4 regions of the Mesobacillus subterraneus genome follow, and region 4 is predicted to be linked to each of the others. Evidence: predicted binding sites of a transcription regulator. Region 4 holds the regulator's gene; each other region holds the start of a gene.
The links. Region 4 encodes Rex, which represses fermentation and respiration genes when NADH is low (regulators of the CRP and FNR family bind a similar motif). Its sites were predicted from a motif close to TTGTGAAATATTTCACAA; they were not measured.
Positions count from the first base shown of each region.

Region 1: the regulator Rex is predicted to act here: its motif matches at 3,558-3,575, upstream of LC048_RS02190 (DoxX family membrane protein).
Region 2: the regulator Rex is predicted to act here: its motif matches at 5,573-5,590, upstream of LC048_RS17705 (cytochrome ubiquinol oxidase subunit I).
Region 3: the regulator Rex is predicted to act here: its motif matches at 4,172-4,189, upstream of LC048_RS02540 (cytochrome ubiquinol oxidase subunit I).

Region 1 covers NZ_CP129019.1:441,220-448,973, reverse strand. Annotated here, with positions in the region: gene LC048_RS02200 (MBL fold metallo-hydrolase) at 685-2,070, opposite strand; gene LC048_RS02195 (MFS transporter) at 2,265-3,452, opposite strand; gene LC048_RS02190 (DoxX family membrane protein) at 3,655-4,170, shown strand; gene LC048_RS02185 (DoxX family protein) at 4,609-5,112, shown strand; gene LC048_RS02180 (STAS domain-containing protein) at 5,176-6,000, shown strand; gene LC048_RS02175 (hypothetical protein) at 6,146-6,340, shown strand; gene LC048_RS02170 (cupin domain-containing protein) at 6,731-7,090, opposite strand; gene LC048_RS02165 (hypothetical protein) at 7,104-7,481, opposite strand; gene LC048_RS02160 (DUF445 domain-containing protein) at 7,576-7,754, opposite strand, start outside.
Region 2 covers NZ_CP129019.1:3,411,003-3,418,756, forward strand. Annotated here, with positions in the region: gene LC048_RS17690 (DnaJ family domain-containing protein) at 308-682, opposite strand; gene LC048_RS17695 (solute:sodium symporter family transporter) at 1,021-2,829, shown strand; gene cydB (cytochrome d ubiquinol oxidase subunit II) at 3,177-4,205, opposite strand; gene LC048_RS17705 (cytochrome ubiquinol oxidase subunit I) at 4,195-5,547, opposite strand; gene LC048_RS17710 (peroxiredoxin) at 5,776-6,390, opposite strand; gene LC048_RS17715 (hypothetical protein) at 6,552-6,674, shown strand; gene LC048_RS17720 (hypothetical protein) at 6,694-6,858, shown strand; gene LC048_RS17725 (heavy metal-binding domain-containing protein) at 6,986-7,087, shown strand; gene LC048_RS17730 (hypothetical protein) at 7,125-7,382, opposite strand; gene LC048_RS17735 (hypothetical protein) at 7,387-7,653, opposite strand; gene LC048_RS17740 (hypothetical protein) at 7,745-7,754, opposite strand, start outside.
Region 3 covers NZ_CP129019.1:511,116-518,869, reverse strand. Annotated here, with positions in the region: gene LC048_RS02565 (hypothetical protein) at 1-6, opposite strand, end outside; gene LC048_RS02560 (hypothetical protein) at 352-522, shown strand; gene LC048_RS02555 (hypothetical protein) at 588-830, opposite strand; gene LC048_RS02550 (BC1872 family protein) at 1,135-1,458, shown strand; gene cydS (cytochrome bd oxidase small subunit CydS family protein) at 1,563-1,661, opposite strand; gene LC048_RS02545 (cytochrome d ubiquinol oxidase subunit II) at 1,673-2,698, opposite strand; gene LC048_RS02540 (cytochrome ubiquinol oxidase subunit I) at 2,695-4,041, opposite strand; gene LC048_RS02535 (hypothetical protein) at 4,532-4,765, shown strand; gene LC048_RS02530 (UDP-glucose dehydrogenase family protein) at 4,848-6,068, opposite strand; partial or broken gene galU (UTP--glucose-1-phosphate uridylyltransferase GalU) at 6,174-7,072, opposite strand; gene LC048_RS02520 (HipA domain-containing protein) at 7,184-7,754, opposite strand, start outside.
Region 4 covers NZ_CP129019.1:4,156,242-4,163,995, forward strand. Annotated here, with positions in the region: gene LC048_RS21605 (DMT family transporter) at 1-325, opposite strand, end outside; gene groL (chaperonin GroEL) at 695-2,323, opposite strand; gene groES (co-chaperone GroES) at 2,535-2,819, opposite strand; gene LC048_RS21620 (CPBP family intramembrane glutamic endopeptidase) at 3,202-3,933, shown strand; gene LC048_RS21625 (YdiK family protein) at 3,937-4,137, shown strand; gene LC048_RS21630 (redox-sensing transcriptional repressor Rex) at 4,162-4,827, opposite strand; gene moaC (cyclic pyranopterin monophosphate synthase MoaC) at 4,855-5,349, opposite strand; gene LC048_RS21640 (ABC-F family ATP-binding cassette domain-containing protein) at 5,522-7,450, shown strand.

The sequences.
Region 1 (7,754 bases), 1.1 Mb from region 4:
TCAACTGTTTCGCCTGATGTTACAGATTATTTAATATGTTGGTCATAGTTTGTTCATGATTTTAGCGGACTTGGTTTCAGTCATATTGCATAGATTGCTTAGATTACTCATCGCAGTATTCAGGGTATGCCCTTCTTCAGTTTCTTACATTTTCGGACGCCAATGCGGACTATTGGTCATTTCTTTTTCCTGTATTCTTACATTTTCAAGCAACAATGCGCCTTATTGGTTACATTCTTTTCCTATATTCTTACATCTTAGGGCGCCAATGCGGTTCATTGTTTACCTATTTTACCTTATTTTTACAAATTTAGGGCGCCAATACGGTCTATTGGTATCCTATTTTCCCGTATTTTTACAAATTAGTGCACCAATACGGTCTATTGGTATCCTATTTTCCCGTATTTTTACAAATTAGTGCACCAATCCGGCCTATTGGTTACCTTCTTTTCCTATATTCTTACATTTCAGGGCACCAAACGGTCTATTGGTTACCTCTTTTCCTTAGGACACCAATAAGCTCCATCGGCTACCTCTTTTCTCGTATCTCAGGATTTAGGACACCAATACTCTCAGTTGGCGTCTTTTTTTCATACCTTCACTTATTCAGGTCACTACTAACAATCTTTTCTCCTTTACACAAATAAATAAAGCCAGCTCATCAACTGAGCTGGCCCTCATTCTTTAGTTTTTTTTCACAGGTAGTCCTTCTTCTTCCCATGCGGAGAAGCCGCCTTCGAGATTGACTACGTCCTTAAAGTCATTTTTCAAAAGCAGGCTTGTACCGATTGCCGAGCGTGCGCCTGACTGGCAGTGTGCGATGATTTTCTTGTCTTTAGGAACCTGATCAAGGTTATCATTCAGGTTTCCCAGCATCAGATGGTGGGCACCTGGAATATGGCCGCTGTCCCACTCACTCTGGTTGCGGACATCGATCACAAAGTAGTTTTCGTCTTCCATCAATTCTTTTGCATCGCTTGCCGTTACGGTCTTGTACTCTTCCAACTGACCATCAAGTTCTTTCGGATCGATGAAGCCAATGACCTGGTCAAGTCCGATTGACTGCAGGGACTTTTCCACATCAGGTAATATTTCAGGATCAGCAATCAGCACGATATCCTCATCATAGCTTAATAGCCAGCCTGCCCAGTTCGTGAAGGATTTATTGTACGGGATATTAATTGTCCCTTCTGCATGTCCGTCCGCGAACTCCTCTGCCGGGCGGGTGTCAACAACGGCTGCATTGCCAGCAGCAGATAATGAAACCTTAGGTGTTTCTTCACGACGAAGTAATTCTGGTCCAACTTTATTGAGCTTTTTCATTTCTGCGAAGTACTTTGGAGGTTCTGGCTGACCTGCAAGCAGTTCTTCAACGAATTTATCCTCCTCGTTGATCTGAAAAGCCCAATTGAATTTTTTTTCATAGCCTAAAGTGGACATCGGCACAGCGCCGAGGGATTTTCCGCATGCACTGCCTGCGCCGTGTGCTGGCCATACCTGCAGAAAGTCCGACAGTTTTTCCACTTTACGAAGCGATTCGAACATTTGGCGTGCCCCTGATTCAGATGTATCTTTGATGCCTGCCGCTTTTTCCAAGAGGTCTGGGCGGCCGACATCGCCTACGAACAGGAAGTCACCGGTGAATATGCCCATCGGTTCATTAGCTCCGCCGCCCTTGTCAGTCAATAGGAATGAGATGCTTTCGGGTGTATGGCCCGGTGTGTGGATAACTTCGAAATAAATATTTCCGATATGAAAAGTCGATCCCTCAGTCAGCAATTCATGCTCATATTGATTGACATACTGATACTTCCAGTCTTTATCCCCTTCGTCTGATACATAAAGCTTGGCCCCATGATGGTGGGCAAGCTCTCTTGCACCTGAGAGATAGTCTGCGTGAATATGAGTTTCTGTTGCTGCAGAGATATTGAAGCCTTCTTTTTTTGCGATATCCAGGTAAGGCTGGATGTTTCTCGCCGGGTCAATGACAATAGCTTCACCCGTTCGCTGGCAGCCTATCAAATAAGACATATGTGCTAGTTGATCATCAAAAAAAGATTTGAAATACATAACGATTCCTCCTGCATTTTTTGTTTTCATAGGTTCATGAATTCCGTACTCTTCTATACCCTGCACCATATTTTTTAAAAGTATTAAAATATGTCAGCGGGCGCTGCCTTAATTCCAATATATACCTACAACTGTATTTTACTTTGTATAACCCATTGCTTCAAATAAAAAACCTGCTCCGGTATGGAACAGGTCTAATTTCTCACGGTTCTTCTTCCCATAAAAATATATAAGATAATCGAGATGGAAACGGAAATGGTTGAGGCAATGTAGATGCTGCCATATCCGAGCCAGTGCCCAATCTGGCCAAAAGCCATTGCGCCGACCCCAACCCCTAAATCGAAAAAAGAGAAGAAGGTTGCGTTTGCCATACCCTTGCGATTCATTGGCGCATCCTGGACTGCCCATGCTTGCAGTGCCGGCTGGACGGACCCAAACCCGAATCCATATAACCCTGCTGCGATGAACATAACTAGGCTATTCGGCAGCCATGCCAGCAGAATCATCGCGACCATGATTAAAAACGTCCCTGGCAGGAAAATCGCACCGTGCCCCTTTTTATCATAGATCTTGCCTGCAAAGGAACGTGACAGCATCAGAGCCATCGCAAAAATAAAAAAGTACCACTGAATTCCCTCAATACCTTTCTGGGCGGAATAGAGGGGCAGAAAGGACGCGATTCCTCCAAAAGTCACCGTGATGAACAATAATAATAAAGATGGCTGTAATGCGGATTTCTCATATACATCCCATCTGCGCCGTTCCACTTCCCTGTCGCTTTTTTCAACTTTTTTATACGTGATCCTTGATGCTAATAGGAACGCAGTCAGGCCGAGAAAGGCACTAGCTAAAAACAGCTGTTTGAATGTAATAATTTCAGCAAGTGCGAGTCCGAGAGTCGGTCCCATCGCAAGCGCAACGTTTCCGGAGAGCCCAAAGTAGCCCATCCCTTCCCCTCTGCGGCGTGGAGGGATTAAATCCGTAGCAATTGTGCCAGAAGCAGTAGTAGAAAAACCCCAGCCAACTCCCTGCACTACCCTCATTAAAAACAAGAAGGCGATGCTGACTGCAAACCCAAATGAGCCCACCGAGACCACGAATATGGCCAGGCCAATCAAGTAAACAAAGCCTCTCCCCTTCGTTTCAAGCATTCTCCCTGCGAAAGGACGGACAAGCAATGCTGAAAAAGTGAAGATTCCTACGACGAAACCAATCAGCTGGTCATTGCCACCAAGCTGCTCTACAAACAATGGTATCGTTGGCAATGTCATTTGAAATCCAAGAAAAATAAAAAAGTTAGCAAGGAAGATGAATAAAAAATCCCTGCTCCAGATTTTCTCAGTGCCCGGATTTGGTTGAGTTGCTCCTGATTGTTGGTCCATGCTTTTCATCCTTTCTGTTAGCCCCTTTGCTTAGGCACTGTAACCAAAAATGTATCCTTTTTTTAGAGGTCATGTTCATCATTCCGTCAATTTGTTGTTGCATTTTTGTGAAAAACTTCACAATTAACTCATTTTTATTTCGGATTTTGATATATTGTAAGTGTAATCAATAATTACTTTTTTTTGAAGGGAAGCGATTTATATGTTTGCTAATTGGTTAAGAGAAAACAATATTGCTGCTGGCCTGTTGACTGTCATCAGGGTTTGGCTCGGATATAACTGGATGACTGCCGGATGGGGCAAATTGACTGGTGATGGATTTAATGCGACTGGATATTTGAAAAACGCAGTGGCGAATCCAGTTAAAGGTCCTGACGGTCACATGGTTTATGGTTGGTACGTGAACTTCCTTGAAAGCTTCGCGATCCCGAACGTCGAAATATTCAACTTCATCGTGCCGCTAGGTGAATTCCTTGTAGGACTTGGATTATTGCTTGGAACACTGACAACTGCCGCTATGTTCTTCGGCCTGGTAATGAACTTCAGTTTCTTCCTGGCGGGAACAGTATCTCACAACCCAACTGACATCTTCTTCGGCTTCATCATCCTGTTCGCCGGCTACAACGCTGGTAAATACGGTCTGGACCGCTGGGTCGTTCCATTCATCCGTAAAACTGTATTCAAAAGAGAAGTTGAGACTGCGCATAAAGCAGTTTAACTCATACTATTAACAGCGAGCCTGGCATTTGCCTGGCTCTTTTTTTTCGTATCAGCTCTGACTATTGTTTTGACTAGCTGTTTTTTGCGGGTAACTCTCTTGCCTGATATTTTGAATGGCTTCTTTCTGCCGTAAATTCCTCTGCATGTATTTTGACTGGCTTCTTTTTGCCGTAAATTCCTCTGACATGTATTTTGACTGGCTTCTTTTTTGCCGTGATCTCCTTCGTATTTGCTTCCCTCGCTATTTTCCGTTAATCCTCCACATGAGCACTTCTAAACTAATTTACCGTCATCACCTTCCCAAAGTGTTCAAATTCCTGACAATATGTTTTTGCTAATTTGTGAACAAGGACATTCGGTTCGCATTTAAATTAAGAAAGTAAATATATTGTAGTGTAATCAAATAATAATTCATTCTTGAAAGGGAGCGATTGATATGTTTGCTGAATGGCTAAGGGGAAACAAGATTGCTGCTGGCCTGCTGACGGTTATAAGATTATGGCTAGGCTACAACTGGATGGTTGCTGGATGGCATAAAATGACTGGGGAAGGCTTTGATGCAACTGGATATTTGAAAAATGCCGTCGCCAATCCGGTAAAAGGTCCTGATGGAAACATGGTTTATAGCTGGTATGTCTCTTTTCTGGAAAACTTCGCGCTGCCGAACATTGAGCTTTTCAACTTCATAGTACCGGTTGGTGAATTCCTTGTCGGTGTGGGACTCATCCTCGGCTGCCTGACAACTGCTGCCATGTTCTTCGGGTTATTGATGAACTTCAGCTTCTTCCTTGCCGGTACCGTATCCCACAATCCAACAGATATTTTCTTCGGATTCATTATCCTCTTCGCCGGTTTTAACGCAGGCAAATACGGGTTGGACCACTGGGTAATACCATATATTCGAAAAACAATCTTCAAACAGAAAGCATCTACTAAATGATTTGTCACGCCTCCTGAGCTTATGCAGGAGGCTTTTTGTACTCCCTTGTCTCAACTGGAGAACTTGGCTATAATTTCACATAGTACGCCTACTAGAATTGGAGCGATCCCTTTGTTCAATCTCGATGCAATAAAAAATCAACAAATTTTAAATAAAATCAATGAGAATATTTTGATTGCAAATGAGGATTACAAAATCGTTTTTATTAATGATTCTGCAATGAAATTATTAGCGCAAATTGGCCCTTATGTAGGAATTAATGATCCAGAAGAATTTATCGGGAGGGACGTAGGAGAGTTCCATGGCAGCCGCCCACAGAAAATCCTCGCCAAAGGTGAGTTCCCTCATTCTGCAAGCATCACTTTTTTCAATAAATTTTCGGCTGAAATTATGGTGGATATACTAACCAATAATGAAGGAAAGGAATGCGGATTTATCCTTACGTGGAAGGATGTAACCGAATTTGAAGAAACACTGGAGGAAAACAGAAAACAGCTTCAAATTCTTGATATGCCCGTCATCCCGCTTTCGGTGGACTCAGCAGTACTCGTTCCGATTATGGGAAAATTAACTGAAGATCGACTGGAATTGCTAGGGGAAAAAATCCTCTCACACAGCGCCCATCAAGGCAATCAGTTTGTCATTTTTGACTTTACCGGTGTTTCGGATGAACTGGATGCATCCATAGCGTTCCATCTGCAGCAGGTCATCAATGCCTTGAAGCTCATGGGTGTGCAATCAATTTATGTAGGAATCAGTCCAGAAATGGCCAAATCCATCGTGTTGAATGGTTTGCATGTTAATGTTCCAACTTTTAATACATTTGTCCATGGAATTCGCTACGTGTGGAAAGAAACTGGATTTGAACTAGTGAAAATTGAAGAATAATGAACAAAAATCATTGGATTAAGAAAACTGCATAATTAGTTATCCATAACTTAACAACTTGATAAATTCCTTTCCTATTAAGAAAAGCGCAAACGCCTCGTTCAGCCCCGACAAGCGCTGGAGGGTCGACCGGTGAAGTCGTTCTTTGACTTCACCTGAGCGGACCGAAATCGAATTGTATAGCCGACTGTCCAGAAACGGAGAAACTGGAGACTCCGACAAAGAAGCGCTTTTTGCTTCTGCCGGCGGAGTTGAAGTTTCGGAGTTTCTAGGAGGCGACACTAGACAATTCGAAATGCGGAGGCGACTGCCCAACTCCGACAAGCGTTGGAGGGCCTGACAGTGAAGTCGCTCTTTGACTTCATTGGCAGGACCGAAACGTCTCGAGGAGTTAGGAGCCAAAGCTAGACAATTCGAAATGCGGAGGCGACTGCCCAACTCCGACAAGCGTTGGAAGGCCTGACAGTGAAGTCGCTCTTTGACTTCATTGGCAGGACCGAAACGTCTCGAGGAGTTAGGAGCCAAAGCTAGACAATTCGAAATGCGGAGGCGACTGACCAACTCCGACAAGCGTTGGAGGGCCTGACAGTGAAGTCGCTCTTTGACTTCATTGGCAGGACCGAAACGACTCGAGGGGCTAGGCGCTGGAGCTGGACATTTCTCGAAGTGAAATTTATCCTTTCTTATCTATGAAAAAAGGCTTGGTCATAAACCGAGCCTATTAAGCTATTTATATAGATGAAAGATCGGAAACTGTTCTTTCATTCACTTCTTCACCTGTATTAACGGTTGATTTTGGTTCAAAGAAGATGACATGCGCTTCCTCCTCCGCAATGGGAAGATGCTCCACTCCTTTTGGAACAATCATGAATTCTCCTTCTTCCAGGTGCACATCATTATCCCTGAACTTAAGCAGCAGCTTTCCTTTCATGACGAGAAACATTTCATCCTCATGATCATGTTTATTCCAGATGAACTCACCCTTCAGCTTGGCGAACTTAACATGCATATCATTGATTTCCCCGGCAATTTTTGGACTCCAATAGTCACTAAAAAGCGAGAACTTTTCGCTGATATTTACCTTCTCCATCTTTGCCACTCCCCTATTCTGATGTATTTCCGAAAGGAAACTCTGTGTCTATCTCCCAATATTTCGTGACTGTATTCCCATTTGTTAAAATAACCCCTATTTGTACTTTTTTTGTTTTATTTTCAAAGGTCATGATGCCATGGGGTAAATAATCGTATGTTAAGCCGTTGTCAAATTTGAAATTACGCGGGCTTTCATTAATGTCTGATATGATTTTTGCAATCTCGTTCCTGTCTTTTAAAACCTGGATTGTCTCGCCTTTCATGCCGTGGATGGTCAGTTTATCAAAATCCCCGGAAAGTATCTTGTGATGGTACGCCCAATATAATGTAAAAAGGACGACACTCACCAGAATGAAAATTAATGATAAAAGTAATTTCCTTCTTGCCATGAATCCCCCTCCCATAATCATACTACCATTTATTTCATATCGGCTGATACAGTAAAAAGACCAATCCCGCAGTGGATTGGCCTTTCATTAATTTTCACAAAACAATAAGCTTAAAAATCGTCAAGCCGATACCAATCAGGAATCCACAGACAGCACCGTTCACCCTGATCCATTGCAGGTCTTTACCGACGTTGTTTTCCATCATATCAATCAGTGTTTCCGTATCAAGCTTGTCTAGATTCTCACGAACAAGCTTGCCGATCTTCGAATGAT
Region 2 (7,754 bases), 750 kb from region 4:
CTGAGCGGACCGAAGCGTCTCGAGGGGCTAGGCGCTGGAGCTGGACAATGAAAAGCGCAAGCGCCTTGTTCAGCCCCGACAAGCGCTGGAGGGCCGACCAGTGAAGTCGTTCTTTGACTTCACCTGAGCGGACCGAAGCGTCTCGAGGGGCTAGGCGCTGGAGCTGGACAATTCTCGAAGTGACGATTTTATACTTACTAATAACTCAAGGGCCAGGCTGGATTTCCCCGCCTGGCCCTTTCACTTTACTTTATTATCTGTCTAGCTCCAGCACCGGTCGTAGCTGACCGAGGCATTTGCGCTATTCTTATAGAAGCTTCTTTTCAATTTTTCGTTCGTAATTTTTAAACAAGGAGGAATTGGTTTTAGCACCCCGGCTCGACATGATTTTATTGTACCGAAGAAGCTTCTGGCTTAGTTCCTGGTTCAGCTTGTCTTTTTCCTCTGGATTCTCACATGTGCGGATCAAGTCCTCGATTGACATCACTTCCTGCCGTAGCCGCTGTTCCTCTGGGGAGAAGCCGGCATTTTTCATCATCTTGTAAGCCATCCTCAGTTCCTCTGGCACGGCTGACATATCTTCCAGGTTTAACGGTTTCCCGTAGCCAGGCAAATTTTCAAACTCTCCGTCCTTATAAGCACGCTTGATTCGATCCTCTGACACCACCATTGAAAAATCCATCTGAACCACTCCAGTCCATTATTTTCAACATTTCTACTATCATTATATTACTTAAATCCAGTATTTTCTAATTTTAGCAGGGGTAAAAGCTCTTTTCTCAAACTTTGTTGCTATTGAAACAAAATTAGATTTAATTACCCTATGTCCTAAAAGTCGACGCTTCTTATGAGAAAAAGAATGCAAACTGAATACCGACCTGCAAAAATGATATTTTCCACGTTAATAATCGGCTTTAAACAGCCTTGGCAAAAAATATTTTATCGCGCTAAAGGTTTAAAGAGTTAGCAAGCAGGTTATTTATTATGTAAAAATAATTTCACATCAAGGGGTGTCAACGAATGATTATTGGGGGTATTGGTTTCACTCTGATTTCAGCCGCTTTTTTCATGGGGCTGGTCGCCTGGTATTCTTATACAAAAACGAAAGGCGAAGTCAGTGATTCCGCAGGCTATTTTTTAGCAGGTCGAGGACTGACGGGCACATTTATTGCCGGTTCTTTGCTGCTCACAAACCTTTCTGCTGAACAGCTGGTTGGGCTGAATGGACAAGCTTACAGAACCAATCTGTCCAACATGGCATGGGAGGTCACCGCTGCTTTCGCAATTATCATCATGACCACCTACCTGCTTCCAAAATATTTAGATGGGAATTTCACCACACTTCCTGAGTTTCTAAGCAAGCGTTTTGATGAAGGTGTCAGACAATATACCGTTCTCCTATTTATGCTAGGATACATACTCGTTACCGCACCATCCATGCTGTATTCAGGCGCCCTTGCCGTATTGCAGCTATTCAACGTTCCTGAACTGTTTGGAATTTCCTATGAAGCTTCCGTCTGGATCGTCATCTGGACCATCGGAATCATAGGGGCCATTTATGCGATTTTCGGCGGCCTTAAAGCAGTTGCAATTTCTGATACGTTAAATGGTTTTGGTTTGATCATCATCGGTCTGCTCGTGCCGATCCTTGGCTTAATAGCCTTGGGGGACGGCAATATTGGGGATGGGATGAAGCAAATAGCCACTACCAATACTGAAAAAATGAATTCGATCGGAACAGAGAAAGATTCTGTACCGTTTGGAACGATTTTCACCGGAATGATTTTCGCAAATCTTTTCTACTGGGCTTCCAACCAATATGTCATCCAGCGAACTCTTGGAGCAAAAAATCTTGCCGAGGGGCAGAAAGGCGTTTTGATTTCTGGTTTCTACAAGCTGCTGGTGCCGCTGACAATGATGATTCCGGGTGTTATCGCCTTTCATATGTATGGAGATGGCTTGAAGTCAGTCGACCTCGCCTACCCGGCATTAATATCTGATGTATTGCCGAACTGGATGTCAGGATTCTTCCTTGCCGTCCTGCTAGGTGCCGTTTTAAGTTCATTCAATTCATTATTAAACAGCGCCTCAACGATGTTTGCTCTCGACATATACAAAGCACGCTTCAACCGTGAAGCAGATGATCGGAAACTAATATCCGTCAGCAAAATCGCTGGTACACTTCTTGCGATCGTCTCATTGTGTATCGCACCACTATTGATGAACGCACCTGAAGGACTATGGGATTTAATCAGAAGATTCACAGGCTTCTTCAACATCCCAATCATTGCAATTTTGCTGGTGGGGATATTTTCAAAACGAGTCCCGTCCATTGCAGCCAAAGTTGTGATCATTTTCCACGTCATCACTTACTATATGCTCGTCTGGGGTACACAGCATCTGTTCAATTTCGTTGTTCCAATCCATTTCATCCACATTTATGCAATCCTGTTCGTGGTTGAAGTCGCCATCATGGTTGGGATCGGATTTTGGAAGCCAAGAACGACGCCATATACCTTCCGCTCCGAAGCAGCTGTCGACATGGTGCCATGGAAATACACATTGCCTGTATCTGTGATCCTTCTTGCGCTTGTTGCCTTCCTGTACGTGGTGTTCTCTCCAATCGGTTTGGCGTACGCGGGGGGTTATGTTTCACCAGCTTTTTGGCCAATCACTCTTGGAATACTAGCAGTTACAATCACCTTGTCATTCGTAGCGGTTAAAAAGTGGAACAAAACCTATGCTCGGTATTTGAAAAGTGAGAATGCAATAAAAGAAACAAAAAGTAGCCCAACAACAGAGCTCCAGCCGACTATGTACAAATTTTAATCATTAACAAAGACCTATTAGATTTCTGATCTAATAGGTCTTTTTTTTCACTCTTTTCATCGGTAAGAAACTATTATGAGATATTTCGCTTCTGTCTTGACTTGAAATGTCCATTAAACCGCAGATACTAGATATTTCGCTCCTGATCTTGTTTTGAAATGTCCATTAAACCGCAGATACTAGATATTTTGCTCCTAATCTTTTTCTGAAATGGCTATCCAACCCTTTTTATTAGACATTTCGCTTTTGATCTTTTCTTGAAATGTTTATTAATGTAATGCCTTTAACCTCTCCCGGCTGTTGCACTTTAACAGAAATAAAGCGTCTGGCTAACCAGACGCCTTTAATTATTGATATCCCTTTGCGCTATCTTTAAGAATCTTATCCTTAAATAGTGTGTAACTCCAGGACTGGTATACTATGATGATTGGCACGAAGATGGCCGCTACGATGAACATGATGGTCAGGTTGAGCTTGCTTCCCGCTGCATTAAAAAGGGTGAGGCTATAGGCATTGTCGATGCTGGATGGCAGCATGTTCGGAAACATTCCGACAAAGCCGAAGGCCATTTTTGTAAAAATGGTCACGCAGACTGCCGTAAAGGCATAACCGATTTTCTTTTTAAAAATAAAGTAGGCTGATGCGAGCATCGCAGTCAATGCAATAACGGGTACAATCCAGAGGACTGGGTTTTCTGAGTAGTTGTTGAGCAATGGCGTCCTGTTCACAGTTGCCAGGAAAAATAGTGACAACATTGCGGGAGCCACTCCAGCTAAAATTTTGGAAAATCTGTATGCTCGTACCGCCGTTTGCCCAGCTGTCTTCAGCTGAATCCAAAGAGAGCCTGAAAGCAGGAACAAGGAGACAAACAACCATCCTCCCAAAATGCCGTAGCCATTCAACAGGCTGAACAAATTGCCTTCATAGCCATTGGGGCCGATCAACAATCCGCGGTACAGGTTGGCGAATGTCACCCCGAATAAAAATGCGATCAAGAAGCTCCCTGTGAAAAATCCCCATTTACACGTTGCCTGCCACAGCGGGTTGTCATCCTTATGCATGAATTCGAGTCCTATGGCTCGGATGAACAAGGCAATGAGCACCAGGAATAACGGCGTATACAAAAAGCTGAACATATCGGCATAGACAGCTGGAAAAGCTGCGAAAGTCGCTCCCCCAGCGGTAATCAACCAGACTTCATTCCCGCCCCAGAACGGACCGACTGCCTCCTGCAGCTGGTTGCGCTCCTGTCGGTTTTTCGCAATGAACGGGAACAGCATTCCGGTCCCAAGAGTATAACCATCGAGGATAAAATAAACCGTCCAAATCAATCCCCACAAACCGAACCAGATGATTGCAAGTGTATCATGAGACATGCTTCACGCCTCCTTCAAGACCATATTTAACCTCAGATTCAGGACCTTTTTTCGCGTATTTGATGATCAAGTAAACATCTGCTATCAAGAGAACCGTATAGAAGATGACGAGCGCCGCCAAAGAGAAAACCACTTGGGACATAGCAATTGGCGATACCCCCTCCGATGTTTTCATCAATCCGTACACAACCCACGGCTGCCTTCCTGCTTCTGCTACCATCCATCCAGCATTGATCGCGAGGTATGGAAGCAGCACAGAATAAAGGACCAACTTCAAGTACCGAGGTGAGTACTCCAGTTTATTTTTCCGGTAAAGATACAAGCCGTACCAGGAAACCGCCAGAAAAAAGACTCCGAGTGCTACCATGACCCTGAATGCGTAAAAGACCAGTTCCACGTTCGGGCGTTCATCTTTAGGGATATCATTCAAACCAGTGACTTCCCCATCAAAAGAGTTAGTATAGAAGAAACTGCCCAGTTTCGGTATGCTGATGGCCTCAAAAGCATTACGCTCGTTTTCCTGGTCGGGAATCTGGATCAGGTGGAATGGCATGTCCTTTTGTGTTTCCCAGACTGCCTCCATCGCTGCGCCTTTTGCCGGCTGCATTTTCGCTGCGAACACACCGGACTGGTGGCCGATGAATGGCGTCAAAGTTGCTGAAAACAGAGCCATCGCCAGACCGTACTTAAATGACTTTTTATAAAATGCTGTTTCATTTTTCCTAAGCAGATGATAGGCACTGATCGCCATCATAAAGAATGCACCGACAATATAGGCACTAATAACTGTATGTACGAACATATACCAGGCATACGGATTGGTGACAAGCTCTGAAAAGCTTTCCAACTCGACACGGCCATTGTTCAGGACATAACCGACTGGATTTTGCATGAAACCATTTGCTGTGATAATCCAGAGTGCCGAAATATTCGTGCCTAGAGCCACCATCCAAATCGAAATCGCCCGCAGCTTCGGTGAGAATTTATCCTTGCCAAAAAGCCAGATGCCCATAAAGGTCGACTCAAGGAAAAAAGCGACCAGAGCTTCAATCGCAAGCGGCGATCCGAAAATATCTCCCATATACTTTGAGTACTCGGACCAGTTCGTGCCGAATTGGAATTCCATCGTAATGCCGGTAATCACGCCAAGCACAAAGTTGATGGCAAACAATTTTCCCCAATAATCCGCCATCCGCTTATACGTTGGATCAAGAGTGCGCGCATACTTTGTTTCCATGATGGCGACGAGAATGACTAAACCAATCGTTAATGGAACAAATAAGAAGTGATAAAACACAGTAACTGCAAACTGGATCCGACTTAATATCAGGACCTCTTCCATCAATGGTTCCTCCCAAATCTTTAGTTTGTGAAAAAATTAACATAATGATAATTCTATTTTAAAAAAACTTTGTGAGTAATATCGAAGATTTATGTAGAGAATTTGTGACAATTTTATCCTTTCGGTGTGATGCTGGTCACAGACAAAAATGATCAGAATATGCCCCTGGTTCAGTATGGACCAGCGCTGAAACTAAAAAAACAGGACCTGTTAACAGATCCTGAAGTGTTAAATATTACCTATATTTGAAGGGTCTGTACTGACTCCTTGCTGGCCGGGCACCCAGTTCGCCGGAACACCTTTGCCCGTTTGCTTGGCATATTCAAAAGCTTGGAGAATCCTTACGTGCTCAGGAAGGTTGCGGCGGCCGACATTCCCTGGATAAATCAGCTTCGCTCTGATGATTCCATCAGGATCTACGAATATTGATGCCCTGAAGCTAGCTCCTGTAGTCTCATCTAGAATCCTATAAGCCCGGCTAATTACCTGTGCCCTGTCACTTACCATTGGATACGTAACGTTCTTCAACGATGGTGAAGTCTCCTTAAAAACCTTGTGAGAATAGACGCTGTCTGTGCTGACTGCCAGCAATTCAGCACCCAGTGCCTTTATAAAAGGGTAAACAGCGGCGACCGCCGCCAGTTCTGTAGGTCAGACAAAGGTGAAATCACTTGGGTAGAAAAATAAAATGACCCACTTGCCCCGATAATCCTCGAGGTTAATCTTCTTTATGTCACCATTAATCAACGCATCTGCAGTAAATAGCGGAGCCTGGTCATCACGGCTTGCGCAAAAAACAGTCGGGCACTCTACCAAATCCTGAGCGTACAATTTATCGTCCATTTCAGCATCCCTTTCATTCGTAAAATTTCTTCTATACAATCATATGCAGTTGATTTTTTATATTTCAGGTTACATCAGGAAAAACTACTTTGGATAAGAAAAGCGCAAGCGCCTTGGTTAGCTCCGACAAGCGCTGGAGGGCCTGACAGTGAAGTCGTTGTTTGACATCATTGGCAGGACCGAAACGTCTCGAGGAGTTAGGAGCCGCAGCTGGACAAGCGTCTCGAGGGGCTAGGCGCTGGAGCTGGACACTAATCCAAGTGTCAAAAGCTTATACTTTTTAAAGTAAAGGAGGGTTCATGAATGAGCAGAGGCAAAGAGTTCAACCACAAGAAAAAGGGCCATCCCGGAGACTTGCCTGCAGGTGCACTGAAAGCAAAGCGACCTGGGACAGAAGCGCAGGAAGATGAGGAATTCCTCGTCGTCCAGGAAGCGTTCAAAAACCGTGTAGAGGAAGACGAAGTGTAATGATTCTAGGACTCGGCTAATAAAAGCCGAGTTCTTTTTTGATTGAAACTTTTTCCTGAGGGAATCGTATATGTAGTTATTCACAGCTTTTTAACAGCCGGACATAAAAATTGAGGAGGAATAAAATATGATCGTAACTACAACTTCGACATTGCAGGGAAAGGAAGTTGAGAAATATCTAGGAATAGTCTCCGGGGAAGCGATTATATTAAAAAGCAAATGTTTGTAATGGGGATAACATGTGGATGAATCAGATAATTCACTAACTACTTTGCCCTTAAATCTACATGCCGTTTACACTTACAGCACTGATATAAATTAGGCGTTACTTCTTTATGTTTTTTCAACTTCCTGCAGGTCTGGCATGACATTGTAACATGCCTTCCTGTGGATTCATCATTGATGACCAGATCCTCTTCTTCAAGTTCTACTTCTAAATCCTCAATAACCTCTTCTTTCTGTGAAAACAATGCGTATGCGAACACCGCTGACAGCAATCCTGTACTGAAGCTCACCAGGTCCACATCGTTACCTCCTTTCGCTTAGCACATATTCAATTGACCCTTGGTTCCGAACCGGTAATACCTTATAAGCAGTGTGGACGGCAAACTCACGTTGTAGCTCAGATACCAGCTGCACGTTGTCCAGGCTCTTTTCGATTAATAGCCCTGCCAGGGTTGTTGACCGCATGTTGCATGCTGTGGCTAGCTTGTTCAGCTTCTGGTTCATCCTGTTCGTCATGGACACGTTCACTCTGTTTACTTTCTTTCCGCCTAAGCCCTTCCCTTCAATCATATTTTAATCACTCCCTTCCATTTGTCATGACAATTGACAGTGTCAACCCTGTAACAGTGTTACGAAAGAGATCAGGAGGGAGGAGGCGGTATTACCTTCCC
Region 3 (7,754 bases), 1.1 Mb from region 4:
TGCCATATGATCACCTCCTTCATCATTTTCATGCTTTTCGTGTTTCTTCATTCTCTTTGGGACCTTTTACGCATTTCCTCACCATTTCCGAATTATTCTACAAGAACTTTTTTTGAGTTCTACCCCGTTTAGAGCAAATGATGAATTGTTATAAAGGACCTTTTTGCTGCCGATTTTGTCCCGTTATGGGCTCATAGAATTCTTTTCTGGCTTTATTTTTTGTTCTTTTCTTTCAGCTATTCTTTATTTTTGAAGAAAATGATTTAACGTTTATAAGGATTATGACTGGGTATGTTTTAGATAATAATAATCCTATCCGAACAAGAGTGTTTGGAAGAGAGGAGCCTGATTGTGAAAAAGAAGCTTTTCTATGGAATCCCATTGTCGCTTGCGATTTTCATTGGTGGTTGTTCTGCAGAGACGGACCAGGAAAATGAACCGCCTGTCGAGGATACGGAAAATGATGTGGAAGATGAAGATTTCAAACTAGATGATGATAAATCAGATAGTGATGGGAAATAAAACATCATGACTATTCAATGGTAAAAAAACCTTAGTACCAAAACGGTTCTAAGGTTCTTACTTCGTTATTCTTCAGTAGACTCCTCGATGATACGCTGTTCTTCTTCGGTTAATTCCTCGTCATTCTCGGTGGTACCTTCCCTTGGTTCATCAGGTAATTCGTGTGTTCCATCTGGTTCAGGAGGAGCTTGTTCATCCTGTTCCATCACCGGTTCCTCTTCCGGCGGTGGATCTTCATCGGCTCCGCAACCGGCAAGCAAAAGACCTGTCCCCAATGTGAATGAAAGAATTAAGTTTCTGTTCTTCATGTTGCCACTCCTTCCTTTTGAACTCTTATTTGCTTATAGCCTAACTGAAAACTGGTAAACATTATCCCAATGGATATAGAATGTAAAATATTGGAACTTAATCTGCGACAAAAAAATATAAAACTGCTAGCCACTAGACCTTCAGTTTTTCATTCATGTTTGTCACCCCGAGCTAAAAGGTGCTCAATTTGTTAAAATAAATAAAAGAATTCAATTCTATTATCATTGCAAATTGTATCTGTTATGCAATATAATTTAATTAAATAATCTGTTATATAACAATAACTAGGAGTGAGGGAGAAGGATGACTAAAACAGATGCGATTGCGCGGAGAATTCTAGGATGGAAGCTGAACAGATGGGACCGCTGGTTCGATTATGAAAAAGGCGTCTTCATCAATGACTCCGAATTCCAGCCGGAAAGGAATCTTTTACATGCGATGCTGGTTGTCGAGAGACTGGAGAAATTAGGTTACAGCTTCTCTTCTAACGGAGTCTCCGAGGCTTCTTTTAATCAATTTAAAGGTACTGGTGAAAATTTACCTGAAGCAATCACAAATGCTGCTTATGCTATCATTGAGAATGATTCAGTAGTGACAAGTACATCATTGTGGCGCAAACTTTCTTAGAACAAACAGCGCAACCGCCCTGCTCGAGCACTATTTCACAACAAAATATTCCCGAAACAACAAATAGAGCTGCCATCCAGACAAAGGATGACAGCTCTTTAAATTTATTCCACCTTTTCGTCCTTCCCTGCCAGCCAAAATGATGCAGCAATCGATGCAACAATGACAATGAAAGGGGCGTAAAACATCGTGAATTCAGCCATTTTCAAACCTCCTATGCGTGGTCGTTCCTTTTCCCCTGGACATAGTCTTTATTAAATAAAAACAGTCTTAGCAGCAAGTACAGTGATGGAAGCAGAAGTCCCAGTCCAGCGATGAACGCGATGATGAGAGCAATTGCCATCGCATCATTTGTAAAGCTGTCGTATATGCTGAGGAACGGATACAACAGATACGGGTAATGAGAAGCTCCATAGGCAAAAAATGCGATAAGGAACTGGCCAGTCAATAGCCCGAACGCCACACCGTATGCCTTGCGATTACCAATCAGGTACACTGTTCCCACAAACAGGATGAGAGATATGGCAAACAGCCACCATAAATCAACTAATCTGCTGTAATGCTCAGGGTTATGGCCCCTCAGTTCAACGATGATGCCTGTTGCGGTAACAATCGTCGGCACACTCCAAATCAAAGCATATTTCCTTAGGAGTTCCGTTGCCGGTTCATCCTGTGCCTTGTTCGCATACCAGGTCAAAAAAACGGCGGATATATATAGAACAGCGGTCAGACTCAGGACAACTATGCTCCATGTCAAAGGACTGGTAAAAAGAGTCCAGTAGTCCAATTCAATTCCTGATGGAGTCTCTTCCACAAACCCTCCTTCTGAAATCGTGAGCACGATTGATAATGAGGCAGGAATGAATAAGCCGGTAAGTCCGTACAAGTACGTATACCTCTTGTGCTTCAATCCGCCGTAAGTGGTGAACGCATAATAAGCGCCGCGGATTGCTAGCAACACCACTCCGATGCTGGCCGGAACGAGCAGGATAGTTCCGTAATAATATGCTGTTTTAGGAAAGAAACCGACAATTCCCACGAAGAAAAATACAAGGAATACATTCGTGACTTCCCATACAGGAGATAAATAACGCTGGATAATCCCTGTCAGGATATGCTGCTTTCCTCTGAAAAGACTATATGCATTGAAAAAACCTGCCCCGAAATCGATGGAGGCGACGATGACATATCCAAAGAGAAAAATCCAGAGGACCGATATCCCGATTAGTTCAAGTGTCATCGAAACTCACCTTCCTTCTCCAGTTCCCTGTCTGCCAGTTCCTGCTCAACTGTGTTTTTCCGGAACATCCTTGTTAATACAACAGTACTTCCGATTGCCAGTATCATGTATAAACCGGCAAACAAGATCAGCATCAAATCGACCTGCCCGCTCGTCGTTGCTGCATCCTCAACCTTCATGATTCCTCGAAGGATCCAAGGCTGCCTCCCGACTTCAGCGAACCACCAGCCAAGCTCAATCGCCACCATCGATAGCGGACCGCCGAAAACGATCAGCCAGCGATACCATCTTGACCGGATAAAATTCCATTTCAGCCACACACCCACAACATAGACGAGCGAAAGGGCCATCATCCACATCCCAATCGTTACCATTCCATCAAATAAATAATGGATATACAGTGGAGGGATTTCATCTTCAGGGAATTCATTAAGTCCAATGACCTCTGCATTCGGATCGCTGTGAGCCAAAATACTTAACGCATAAGGAATTTCTAGCGCATATTTTACTTCGCCGTCATCAAGAACACCATACAACATCAACGGCGCACCCTCATCAGTCTCGAAGTGCCACTCTGCAGCCGCTAGTTTCTCCGGCTGGTATTCAGCTAGGTATTTTCCGGAAAAATCTCCGATGACCGCAGCAGCAATCGAAAAGATAAGACCGATTTTCATAGTTAAAAATAACGCTTTTTTATGGTATATATGATTCGAACCTTTTAAAAGCCTGAAGGCGCCAATCGAAGCGAGTACAAATGCCGAAGTCATATAAGCTGTCGCCAGCACATGGGCGACCTTTGTCGGCATCGCTGGATTGAACATCGCCAGAACCGGATTGATATTGACCAGTTGTCCGTTCACTAGATCAAATCCTTGCGGTGCATTCATGAACGCGTTCACGATTGTGATGAACACAGCTGAAAAAGAGGCTCCAACCGCAACCGGAATCAATAGCAGCAAATGTTTCTTCTGATTTTCAAAACGGTCCCAAGTATAGAGATAAATCCCAAGGAAAATTGCTTCAAAGAAAAACGCGAATGTTTCCATGAACAGCGGAAGAGCGATGACATTGCCTGCCAATTCCATAAAATTAGGCCAAAGCAATGACAACTGCAATCCAATTGCCGTCCCGGTCACAACTCCGACCGCAACGGTGATGACAAAGCCGCGTGTCCATCTCCTTGCGAGCAGGATATAATGTTCATCCTGTTTCTTGATTCCAAGCCACTGAGCAATCATAATCATTAACGGAATTCCTACTCCAATAGTTGCATAAATAATATGGAAGGATAATGTAAGCTCCGTTAAGACCCGGCTGAAAAAAACTGATTCTTCATTCCCCATTCTTCAATACCCCTTTTCTATCCAGCAAAAATTCTTCCGATAAAAGACAGGCCCATTATAGCAGCCACTAAAAAAGCAAGCCACATAAGCATTTTTTCTTGTTTTTTATACATAAAGTCACCTCGACAGTTTGTTCACTAAATCACATTTTTGTGCAGGCACGCGGACAATTCTTTTATACAATATAAATGTGAGAGAAATATGATATGTAACCCATGTTCGCTTCTTTCATTCCATTCCCATTCTCAGGGCGGTTAAAACGAAAAAAAGGAATAAGAAAATTGGACTGGTCAGGATGACGATAAATTTTAAGGAGCCAATAAAGGTAAATAATTTCTTGTCCTCTGTCAGGCCATCTGCTTCGATTCCCTGTATCAATTCAATAACACCCACAAAAAAAGGAATGAACTCATTCATTCCCAATAAGAAAAGCGCAAGCGCCTTGGTTAGCCCCGACAAGCGCTGGAGGGCCGACCTGTGAAGTCGTTCTTTGACTTCACCTGAGCGAACCGAAGCTGAAATGTATAGCCGACTGTCCAGAAACGGAGAAACTGGAGACTCCGACAAAGAAGCGCTTTTTGCTTCTGCCGGCGGAGTTGAAGTTTCGGAGTTTCTAGGAGGCGAAACGGGACAAGCGACTCGAGGGGCTAGGCGCTGGGGCTGGACAAAGAAAAGCGCAAGCGCCTTGGTCAGCCCCGACAAGCGCTGGAGGGCCGACCTGTGAAGTCGTTCTTTGACTTCACCTGAGCGGACCGAAGCGACTCGAGGGGCTAGGCGCTGGAGCTGGACATTTCTCGAAGTGAAATTTATGCTCTCTTATCTCTTAAAATAACCTCCGGCCTCCCGACTGGATAATATTCAACTGGCCCGCACGCTTTGAGGGCCGTTTCATCTAAGCAGTTCCTGCCGTCAAAGATGATCCGCTGGTTCATGACATTCAATACAGCTCCCAATTCTAGCTGACTGAACTCTTCCCATTCTGTGACAATAAACAGGGCATCTGCTCCTTTTGCGGCTTCTACTGCTGAGTCCACATAGGCAATGACATCGCCAATGACCTTCCTTGCGTTGCAGGCTGCAACTGGGTCGTATGCTGCAACCTTAGCGCCAGCTGCAGTTAAAGAACGTGCAATTTTTACCGATGGTGCTTCCCTGATGTCATCTGTTTCCGGCTTGAATGACAGGCCGAGCATGGCTATTTTCTTATCCTTTAATGCACTGAATCTTTTTAGTGCTTTTCCTACAAGCAGCTCTTGCTGATGGTCATTGATGGCGATCGTCTCTTCTAATAATGAAAAAGGAACCCCTAGCTCCCTGGAGGTGTGCAGCAGTGCTTTTACATCCTTTGGAAAACAGGACCCGCCATACCCTATTCCGGCATTTAAAAAGGCTGCTCCGATTCGCTTGTCAAAGCCCATTCCCTTCGCTACATCCCTGACATCAGCTCCGGCGGCTTCGCATAGATTGGCGATTGCATTGATAAAACTGATTTTCGTCGCTAAAAATGCATTGGAGGCGTATTTAATCATTTCCGCGCTTTTGACATCCGTCAACAGAAACGGAACGTTCAGCGGACGATACATCTCCTGGATTTTTTCAGATGCACTCTCATCGTCAGAGCCTATGATAATCCTGTCTGCTTTCAAGGTATCCTCGATGGCTGTTCCCTGTCGGAGAAATTCCGGATTGGAGACCATTTTGATCTCAACATTATTTTTCAGCTGCTCTAATAATAATTGTTTCACATATTGATTCGTACCCACCGGCACCGTGCTTTTCACCACAACCACACAATCACGGACGATATGCTCAGCAAGATCTTTTGCGGCCTGCTCAAGATAGCTCAAGTCCGCCTGGCCGTGGTCGCTCTGAGGTGTTCCGACAGCAATGATAATGATGTCCGCTTGGCTTAATCCTTGCTGATGAGACGTAGTGAAAGCCAGTCTTCCCGCGGAGGAGTTTTTAATAAGGAGCTCTTCAAGTCCTGGTTCATAAATCGGAGACTTTCCTTGTTTGAGGGTATCTATCTTTCTTTCATCAACGTCAATACAAACTGCTTCGTGGCCGATTCTGCCAGGCAGACTCCGGTGGATAATCCTACATAACCTGTTCCAAGTACAGCGACCTTCATATCAGTCACACTCTCTCTTCAAGACCGTCATCTCATACACATTTTTTACATACTCAATGACGTCTTCCCTGGTATCTTCCCTTTGTAATGCGAAATCCACCGTTGCCTTGATGAAACCGATTTTATCCCCGATATCATATCTCTTGCCCTCGAAGTTATATGCCAGTACTGCCTGCCGTCTATTAAGCTCATTGATGGCATCGGTCAGCTGCAGCTCTCCACTGTGGCCCCGCTGGAAGATTAGCCAGTACATCAAATATTTCCGGCCTTAGTACATAACGTCCCATAATTGCATAATTTGAAGGAGCCTCTTCTTTCGGCGGCTTTTCTATCAGCGCATCGATATAGAATAAATTCGGCTCCAGATTCGCACCCCTTTGGCTTGATGATCCCATATTTGCTGACATCACAATCATCAACTTTTTGAATGGCTACGACTGAGCTATTGCAGTATTCAAATACATTGATGATCTGTTTCATGCATGGGACTTCGGACATCACAATGTCATCGCCAAGCAAAACGGCGAACGGTTCATTGCCGATGAAGCTTCGGGCACAAAGGATGGCGTGTCCCAGGCCCAGCGCTTCCTTTTGCCTGACAAAATAGATATTAGCCAGGCTTGATATATTTTGGACCTCTTCTAAAAGATCAAGCTTATGCTTTTTTAATAAAGCATCTTCCAGTTCATAGGATTTATCAAAATGATCCTCTATCGATCTTTTTCCCCTGCCGATGATGATGATGATTTCCTCTATTCCTGAGGCTACCGCTTCTTCAACAATATATTGGATTGTCGGCTTATCAACAATCGGCAGCATTTCCTTAGGCTGTGCTTTTGTTGCCGGTAAAAATCTTGTCCCCAGCCCGGCTGCCGGGATAATCGCTTTCCGGATTTTCATATGCTGCCTCCCTTTCCATAGTCTTTTATATTCCAAGGGTCAAGATTTCGACACGTTAACGGCCTATCAAATCGAAAACTTCAATGAATAAAATTTACCGATTTCCCACTATCAGTGAAGAGGCCTGTAAACATTTTTTATAAATCGCGGCAGCAGCTTCGGAAGAACCTTCTTTCTTCGCTTCAACAGCATAGTCACCATCGCTTTTTTCTCTTCATCCGTAACCATCCAGTCATCAGGGATAGTTGAGACAATTTCCTCTATTAAAAAAATCGGGATTGTTTGAATCGACTCCAGGTGTTCGAAGAATGCATCTTCATTTTCAACAAATACTGCCATCAACTTTTGAGCTGCGCTCTTCCTTAATCCGATAGGCAGTTTTTCAAGGCCGGATATCTCCCAATTATATGACCCAAGAATCTCCGCGTGGTCGATGATCCATAAATAATAGCTATCCTTTGTATCTTCCTGTAAAAGAATATTCTTGCGTGTGCGATCCCTGTTGCCAAGCCAATAATCAAGGAGGATAATTCCTGCCAGCATTTCTGCATTCACAATCCCGGCAACATTCTTTACCTGGTGACCGTCAAGGCAGTCGGGCACATAAAGAGATGCAAATTGAAACTGCGTAAGAGTAAATTGATTGGAATCAGGAATCATTGCAGCAAAATTCTCGGGAATT
Region 4 (7,754 bases):
GAAAAATAGAAAAGGCAACAGCAAAAAATGGTGACAAGTGGGCCAGAATACTAGCATCAGCAAGCGGAATTTTAAAAATTGTATAAAAATAGGCGATTAAATATAGTGCACCTAGCAGTCCACGCAACGCAAGCATTGGAATTCCAGTGGCAGAAAATGAAACTTTACTGTTTTTCATGAGTATGTAAATTAAAACTGTTCCAATAATGCTTCTAAAAAATACAATTTCAGCAACAGGAATGGTATCACTAACTTCTTTAACTAGTGCATTCATTATGCTGAAGATTAAAGATGAAACAATTGCTAAAATAGCACCATTATTCATAAAACCTCCGGTAGATCCTTATCTTTACTGCATTGGATACTCACCTTGTTCTATCTAAGAACATTTTTCTCTTTAACCTCACTTTCATTAACATCTCTTATAAGATATGACATTCCACATAACACATTGATTCCGGAATCACTAAATCAGTATAAACCGTAATGATTCCTATTTGCAAGATTTATCGTTTGACATTATTTTTTGCACCCTGGCTTTCCATTGATGTGTTTACCATTCTTACACTAGAAATAAAAAAAGCTTCCCCTTAGCTTGGTCAGCTAAGGAGAAGCCCTTTTTAAATTCCCCTATGTTAGCATTTTGTTAGCAAATCACTTCAAACCCCTTATATACCAAGGGCTTGAGCGGTCATTACATCATGCCGCCCATTCCGCCCATGCCGCTCATGTCAGGCATGCCAACGCCGCCTTCTTCTGGAATGTCAGCAACTACTGCTTCAGTAGTCAAGAACATTGCAGATACGGATGCTGCGTTTTGAAGTGCATAACGAGTCACTTTAGTTGGGTCCACGATACCGGATTCGATCATGTTTACCCACTCGCCAGTTGCAGCGTTGAAGCCTGTGCCGACTTCTTCGCGCTTCAGGCGCTCAACGATGACTGATCCTTCAAGGCCAGCGTTGTGAGCGATTTGGCGAACTGGTTCTTCCATTGCACGAAGGACGATGTTCACGCCAGTAGCTTCGTCGCCTTCAGCCTGGATTCCAGCTACTTTGTTGTAGACGTTCAGAAGCGCTACGCCACCGCCTGATACAATTCCTTCTTCAACTGCAGCGCGAGTTGAGTTAAGAGCATCTTCAATGCGAAGCTTGCGTTCTTTCAATTCAGTTTCAGTAGCAGCACCAACCTTGATGACTGCAACACCGCCAGCTAGCTTAGCAAGGCGCTCTTGCAGCTTTTCACGGTCAAATTCAGAAGTTGTTTCTTCCATTTGAACGCGGATCTGGTTTACGCGGCTTGCGATTTGAGCGCTGTCTCCAGCACCTTCAACGATTGTTGTGTTTTCTTTCGTAACCACCACTTTAGAAGCGCGTCCAAGAGAAGTGATTGTAGCAGTCTTAAGGTCACGTCCAAGCTCTTCAGTGATCACTTCACCGCCAGTTAATGCAGCGATGTCTTCAAGCATAGCCTTACGGCGGTCACCAAAGCCAGGAGCTTTAACAGCTACTGCGTTGAATGTTCCGCGAAGCTTGTTGACTACTAATGTAGCAAGTGCTTCACCTTCAACATCTTCAGCAACAAGCAATAATGGCTTGCCTTGCTGTACAACCTGCTCAAGAACAGGAAGGATTTCCTGGATGCTGCCGATTTTCTTGTCAGTGATCAAGATATATGGGTTTTCAAGAACTGCTTCCATCTTGTCAGAATCAGTTACCATGTAAGGAGATGCATATCCGCGGTCGAACTGCATACCTTCAACAACGTCCAATTCTGTAGTGAAGCCTTTAGATTCTTCGATTGTGATAACGCCGTCGTTGCCAACGCGCTCCATCGCTTCAGCAATTAATTGGCCAACTTCTTCGTCAGCAGCAGAAATCGCAGCAACTTGTGCGATAGAAGCTTTGCCTTCGATTGGCTTAGAGATAGCCTTCAGCTCTTCAACAGCTGTAATAACAGCCTTCTCCATACCTTTGCGGATGCCCATTGGGTTAGCGCCGGCAGTTACGTTCTTAAGACCTTCACGAATCATCGCTTGAGCAAGAACTGTTGCAGTAGTTGTACCGTCACCAGCAACGTCGTTCGTCTTGCTCGCTACTTCAGCAACAAGCTTAGCACCCATGTTTTCGAATGCATCTTCAAGCTCGATTTCTTTTGCGATTGTTACGCCATCGTTCGTGATAAGCGGTGAACCGAATTTCTTCTCAAGAACCACGTTGCGTCCCTTTGGTCCAAGAGTTACTTTTACTGCATTTGCAAGAGAGTCAACCCCGCGAAGCATCGCGCGGCGTGCTTCTTCACTGAACTTAATTTCTTTTGCCATTGTAGAAAGACCTCCTCAGAATTTTTAATTTATATGTTATCCCACTACACTTTTGTTAGTGTCTAGCTCGAGCGCCTAGTCCCTCGAGTCGCTTGTCTAGCTGCGGCTCCTAACTCCTCGAGTTGCTTCGGTCCAGCCAATGAAGTCAAAGAACGACTTCACTGTCAGGACCTCCAGCGCTTGTCGGATTTGGGCAGTCGCCTGCGCTTTTCTATTCCACTACTGCTAGAATGTCGTTTTCACGTAGGATCAGGTACTCAGTTCCCTGGTACTTCACTTCTGTGCCTGCGTATTTTGAGAAGATAATGCGGTTACCGACTTCAACTTCAAGAGCAATGCGCTCACCGTTTTCAAGTACACGGCCAGTTCCAACAGCTACGACTTTACCTTCTTGAGGTTTTTCTTTCGCTGTGTCGGGTAAAACGATACCGCTTGCAGTTTTTTCTTCAGACTCAACAAGCTCGATAATAATGCGATCTCCTAGTGGCTTGATCAAGTGAAACAACCTCCTCAAATTATATGTAGAATTTTTTATTAGCACTCTCCTCGATAGAGTGCTAACACAATTTATATAATAATGAATCTCAATTTTTTTTGCAAGTGTGAAGCCTAACTTTTTTTATAAAATTCAGCAGTTAAATCTAACCTCTTTCCCTTCGACAGCAAGTCCTATATTTCGTGCTTTGGAAGTATGCCTGGCAAAAAAAGGACACCTTAAAGAGTATGCCAGTTCAAAGGAATTTTAACCAAAACATTCAAATGACACCCTGATATTTGAACTTTCCTGATGATTACTAGTAAAATGGATAGATAACATTCTTTATTAAAGATTTTATGGCATACACATAAACCGATCCGAATAGAAGGAGATTATCCTATTGAAAAAGGAATACTGGTACGTCATTATTGCCTATATTGCCATGCAGCTTTCTAGCTTGATTGGCATCCCGATTGTTGCCATTATCGGAGCTGCAATGGGAAAAAGCCTTGAGGAAATGGAGACACTCTCAATTCCATACTGGCTCGTAATCAGCTTTTCACTGACACTTGTGATCGTGCTTCTGCTTCTAAGGAAAGAACGCAAGACAGAGGCTGACCTACGTGATGCTTCATCTCCGGCAAGTTCTGCTGCCTGGGCTTTCGCAGGTGTATTCCTTGCTCTGTTCGCACAATCAATAGCTGCCAACATCGAAAATATGCTTGGCATCGAAATGGGCTCGGAGAATACACAGGAAATCATTAAACTGATTGAAATGTTCCCAGTCATCATTTTGGTCAGCTCAATTATCGGCCCAATATTAGAGGAAATCGTCTTTCGTAAAATCATATTTGGCAGTCTGCATAAGAAAATGAATTTCTTTTTCTCCGCGCTGATCAGCTCTGTCATTTTTGCGCTTGCGCATATGGAGCCGGAGCATGTGATCCTGTACTCAGCGATGGGCTTCACCTTTGCTTTCCTTTATGTCAAAACGAAACGGATCATCGTGCCGATAATCGCCCACGTTACTATGAATACAATGGTTGTCCTGCTTCAATCTGTATTTAGGGAAGACATTGAGAGAATGATAAAAGAAGCAGAGAAAATTCAAAGCTTTATTGGGGGATTTTAAGTTATGAAGCAATCGCCTTTATTCTCAGGCATTGTCTACATCTTGTTAGGCAGCTTGTTTACCTATTTTGCCATCCAGAATGTAACCGAGACAGGCTGGGGATTCTTTAGCTATTTACTTGTTGCCCTAGCCACGTTCGATTTTGGATCAGGCATTAGAATGATCATGTTCCATTTCAAACTGAAGAATGTACAGAAAAAATAGCTCCTTCAGCAAGGAGCTATTTTTTTATTCCACTGATTCAGTTGTTTCCGTATCTGTTGGATAATGTTTTAAGAAATAAATCAATGACTGCAATTCAACCGCCAAATCAATGTGATGGATTCTGATGGAAGGCGGCACATTCAGCCTTGCCGGCGTGAAGTTCAGAATTCCCTTGATATTCGCCTGCACCAATCGGTCTGTTATCGGCTGTGCTACCGCTGAAGGAACAGTCAAGATAGCCACCTGGATTCCTTCCTCGACGACAACCCTGTCAAGATCATCCATGTGATACACTGCCACGTCGCCGATCTTCGTGTTAACCTTACCAGGATCCACATCAAAAGCAATCTCAATTTTAGTATTATTGTTTTTTGAAAAATTATAATTCAAAAATGCTGTTCCCAGATTACCGACACCAATCAAGGCAACCTTCGTCAGTTCATCCTGATCCAATGTCTTACGGAAAAAGGAAAGCAGGTAATTCACATTGTAGCCGTATCCCTTTTTACCTAAAGCTCCAAAGTAGGAAAAATCTCTTCGGATTGTTGCTGAATCCACTTTTACCGCTTCACTTAGCTCCGCGGATGATACCCTTTGCTTTCCTGAAGAATGCAAGTTCAATAAGAACCGGTAATACAGTGGCAAACGTTTTGCGGTTGCCTGCGGAATCTTCATAGCATCATTCGTCATTCTCCATCCTCCACCCTGTCCGTATTTCTATCTCAACTTTTCTTCTCTCTTGAAATCACCGTTTTTACCGCCGGTTTTTTCGACCAGATACGTCTTGCCAATCACCATGCCTTTATCAACGGCCTTGCACATATCATAAACAGTCAGCGCACATGCTGAAGCTGCTGTTAACGCTTCCATTTCTACACCTGTATTCCCTTTTGTTTTTACAGCTGCGGCGATATTTAAGATATAGTCATTACCATTTTGCTCCCAATCGAATGAAAGGTCAATCCCTGTCAAAGGAATAGGGTGGCACATTGGGATGATTTCAGATGTCTTTTTTGCTGCCATGATGCCCGCTACCTGCGCGACAGCCAGTACATCCCCTTTTTTCATCTTATTTTCAGTGATTCTACTATATATATCTTCGTTCACGGTTATGCTTGAATGGGCGACTGCTGTGCGGACCGTCTCTGGTTTTTCACTGACATCGACCATTTTCGCTCTGCCCTCTTCATTAAAGTGAGTAAATTCTGCCATATGTAAGCTCCTTTCTATCAAATGATACACTATTTTGTCAAACTTGTGTGTGAACTTTGTTTCAGTATTCACAATACTCAGGGTTACACTATCCCCCTATCGCAGTTCACACATATTGCCGTGCCTATATTATTGAGTTACACTATCTCTAAGGCAATAGAGGTGAAAAATAATGATTTTATTACAGGTTAATCAGCTATCAAAATATTTTGCTGCTGATCTTATTTTATCGAATATAAAGTTTGAAATACAGACCAACGACCGTGTCGCGCTTGTTGGAAGGAATGGCGCAGGAAAATCAACCCTGCTGAAGATCATCGCCGGGTATGAAGCTCATGATGGCGGTGAAATCATCCGTCCTAAAGGGACAATGATTGGCTATCTCGCTCAGAATACCGGACTTGAATCCGAAAAAAGCATCTGGGATGAAATGCTGGCTGTTTTTGACCATCTGCACAGCATGGAAAAAGACTTACGCAGATTGGAAGAAAAAATGTCGGATCCTGACATTCTCTCCAACCAGACAGAATACGACAGGGTTTTGAAAGATTATGACTTGCTTCAGGTTCAGTTCAAGGAAAAAGGCGGCTACCAGTATGAAGCCGATATTCGTTCCGTCCTGCACGGTCTGAACTTCCATTCTTTTGATTATTCCACAAAAATATCCACTTTAAGCGGTGGACAGAAAACTAGACTCGCATTGGCGAAGCTTTTGTTGACCCGTCCGGATATTTTGATTCTAGATGAACCGACGAACCACCTGGATATTGACACGCTGTCCTGGCTTGAGCAGTATTTGCAGGGCTATAACGGAGCCATTCTGATCGTTTCACACGATCGCTACTTCCTTGATAAGGTTGTGAACCAGGTTTATGAAATCTCTCGTCACCAGCTGACGAAGTTTCCTGGCAATTACAGCTCGTATTTAGAACAGAAAGCCGCGAATTACGAACGTGATCTGAAACTTTTTGAGAAACAGCAGGATGAGATCAACAAGCTTCAGGATTTTATCCAGAGGAACCTGGCCAGGGCATCTACAACCAAGCGTGCTCAGAGCCGCCGGAAACAGCTTGAAAAAATAGACCGCATGGACAGGCCCAAGGGCGATGAAAAATCCGCCTCATTCAGCTTTCAAATCGAACGCCAGAGCGGTAATGATGTTCTCAAAGCCGATACACTTGCTGTCGGGTATCAGAATGATATCGTATCAGAAAATATCACGTTCAATCTTTCACGTGGAGACAGCACGGCACTGGTTGGACCGAATGGCGTTGGTAAATCAACTTTATTAAAAACAATTGTTGAGAAACTGCCTTCGATTACAGGGAATATTCAATACGGTTCCAATGTATCGATTGGCTACTATGATCAGGAACAGGCAGAGCTTAGCTCGAACAAAAAGGTGTTGAATGAACTCTGGGATGAATACCCATTGAAGTCCGAAAAAGAGATACGTACAGTCCTGGGGAACTTCTTATTCTCAGGAGACGATGTCCTAAAAATCGTTTCCACCCTGAGCGGTGGCGAAAAAGCGCGCTTGGCACTTGCCAAGCTGATGCTGCAATATTCAAATTTCCTTATTTTGGATGAGCCAACAAACCACCTCGACCTTGATAGCAAAGAAGTCCTTGAGAATGCACTTATTGATTATCCAGGTACCATCCTGTTCGTCTCACATGACCGCTATTTTATCAACAGGATTGCGACAAAGGTCCTTGAGCTAGACCGTGGTGGCTCAACTGAATACCTTGGCGATTACGATTATTACGTAGAGAAAAAGCTTGAGCAGGAAGAGCTGAAAGCACTGGCCGAGCAGGCCGCCAAAGCTTCAGGAAGTGCTGTGGACAACTCAAAGCAAGACAAGACCTCCTACCAACAGGACAAAGAAGCCAAAAAACTCGAACGCCAGCGCAAACGCCGCATGGAAGAAGTGGAAGCAAGAATTGAACAGCTAGAGTTGGAAGTCGCTGAATATGAAGAATTGCTTTGTGATCCTGAAATCTTCCAGGATCACGAAAAAGCTGGAGAAATCAATAGCAAAATTGAAGCCACAAAAGAGACACTCGATGAATTGATGGAAGAGTGGACAGAGCTGGCTTAGTATTTAGAAAAAACCGGGCATGGTTGTGTCCGGTTTTTTGTACAGAAAATCCATTCTAGACCTAAGCTTAATTTAGTCTCATATAAAATTGGAAAAAAACAAATGAAATTTCCAATTCGCTATAAAAATGTGATTTTCGCTATATTATTTTCGTTTTCGCTATAAAAATTAGATTTTCACTATATTATCAAGAATTTCGCTATAAAAATTAGATTTTCGCTATAAAAGTGATTTTAATTGTTTAAATTGTTGTCTACATTCAACTTCTCTTTTGTAAAATGGCATTGAAAATCATTTTTTATAT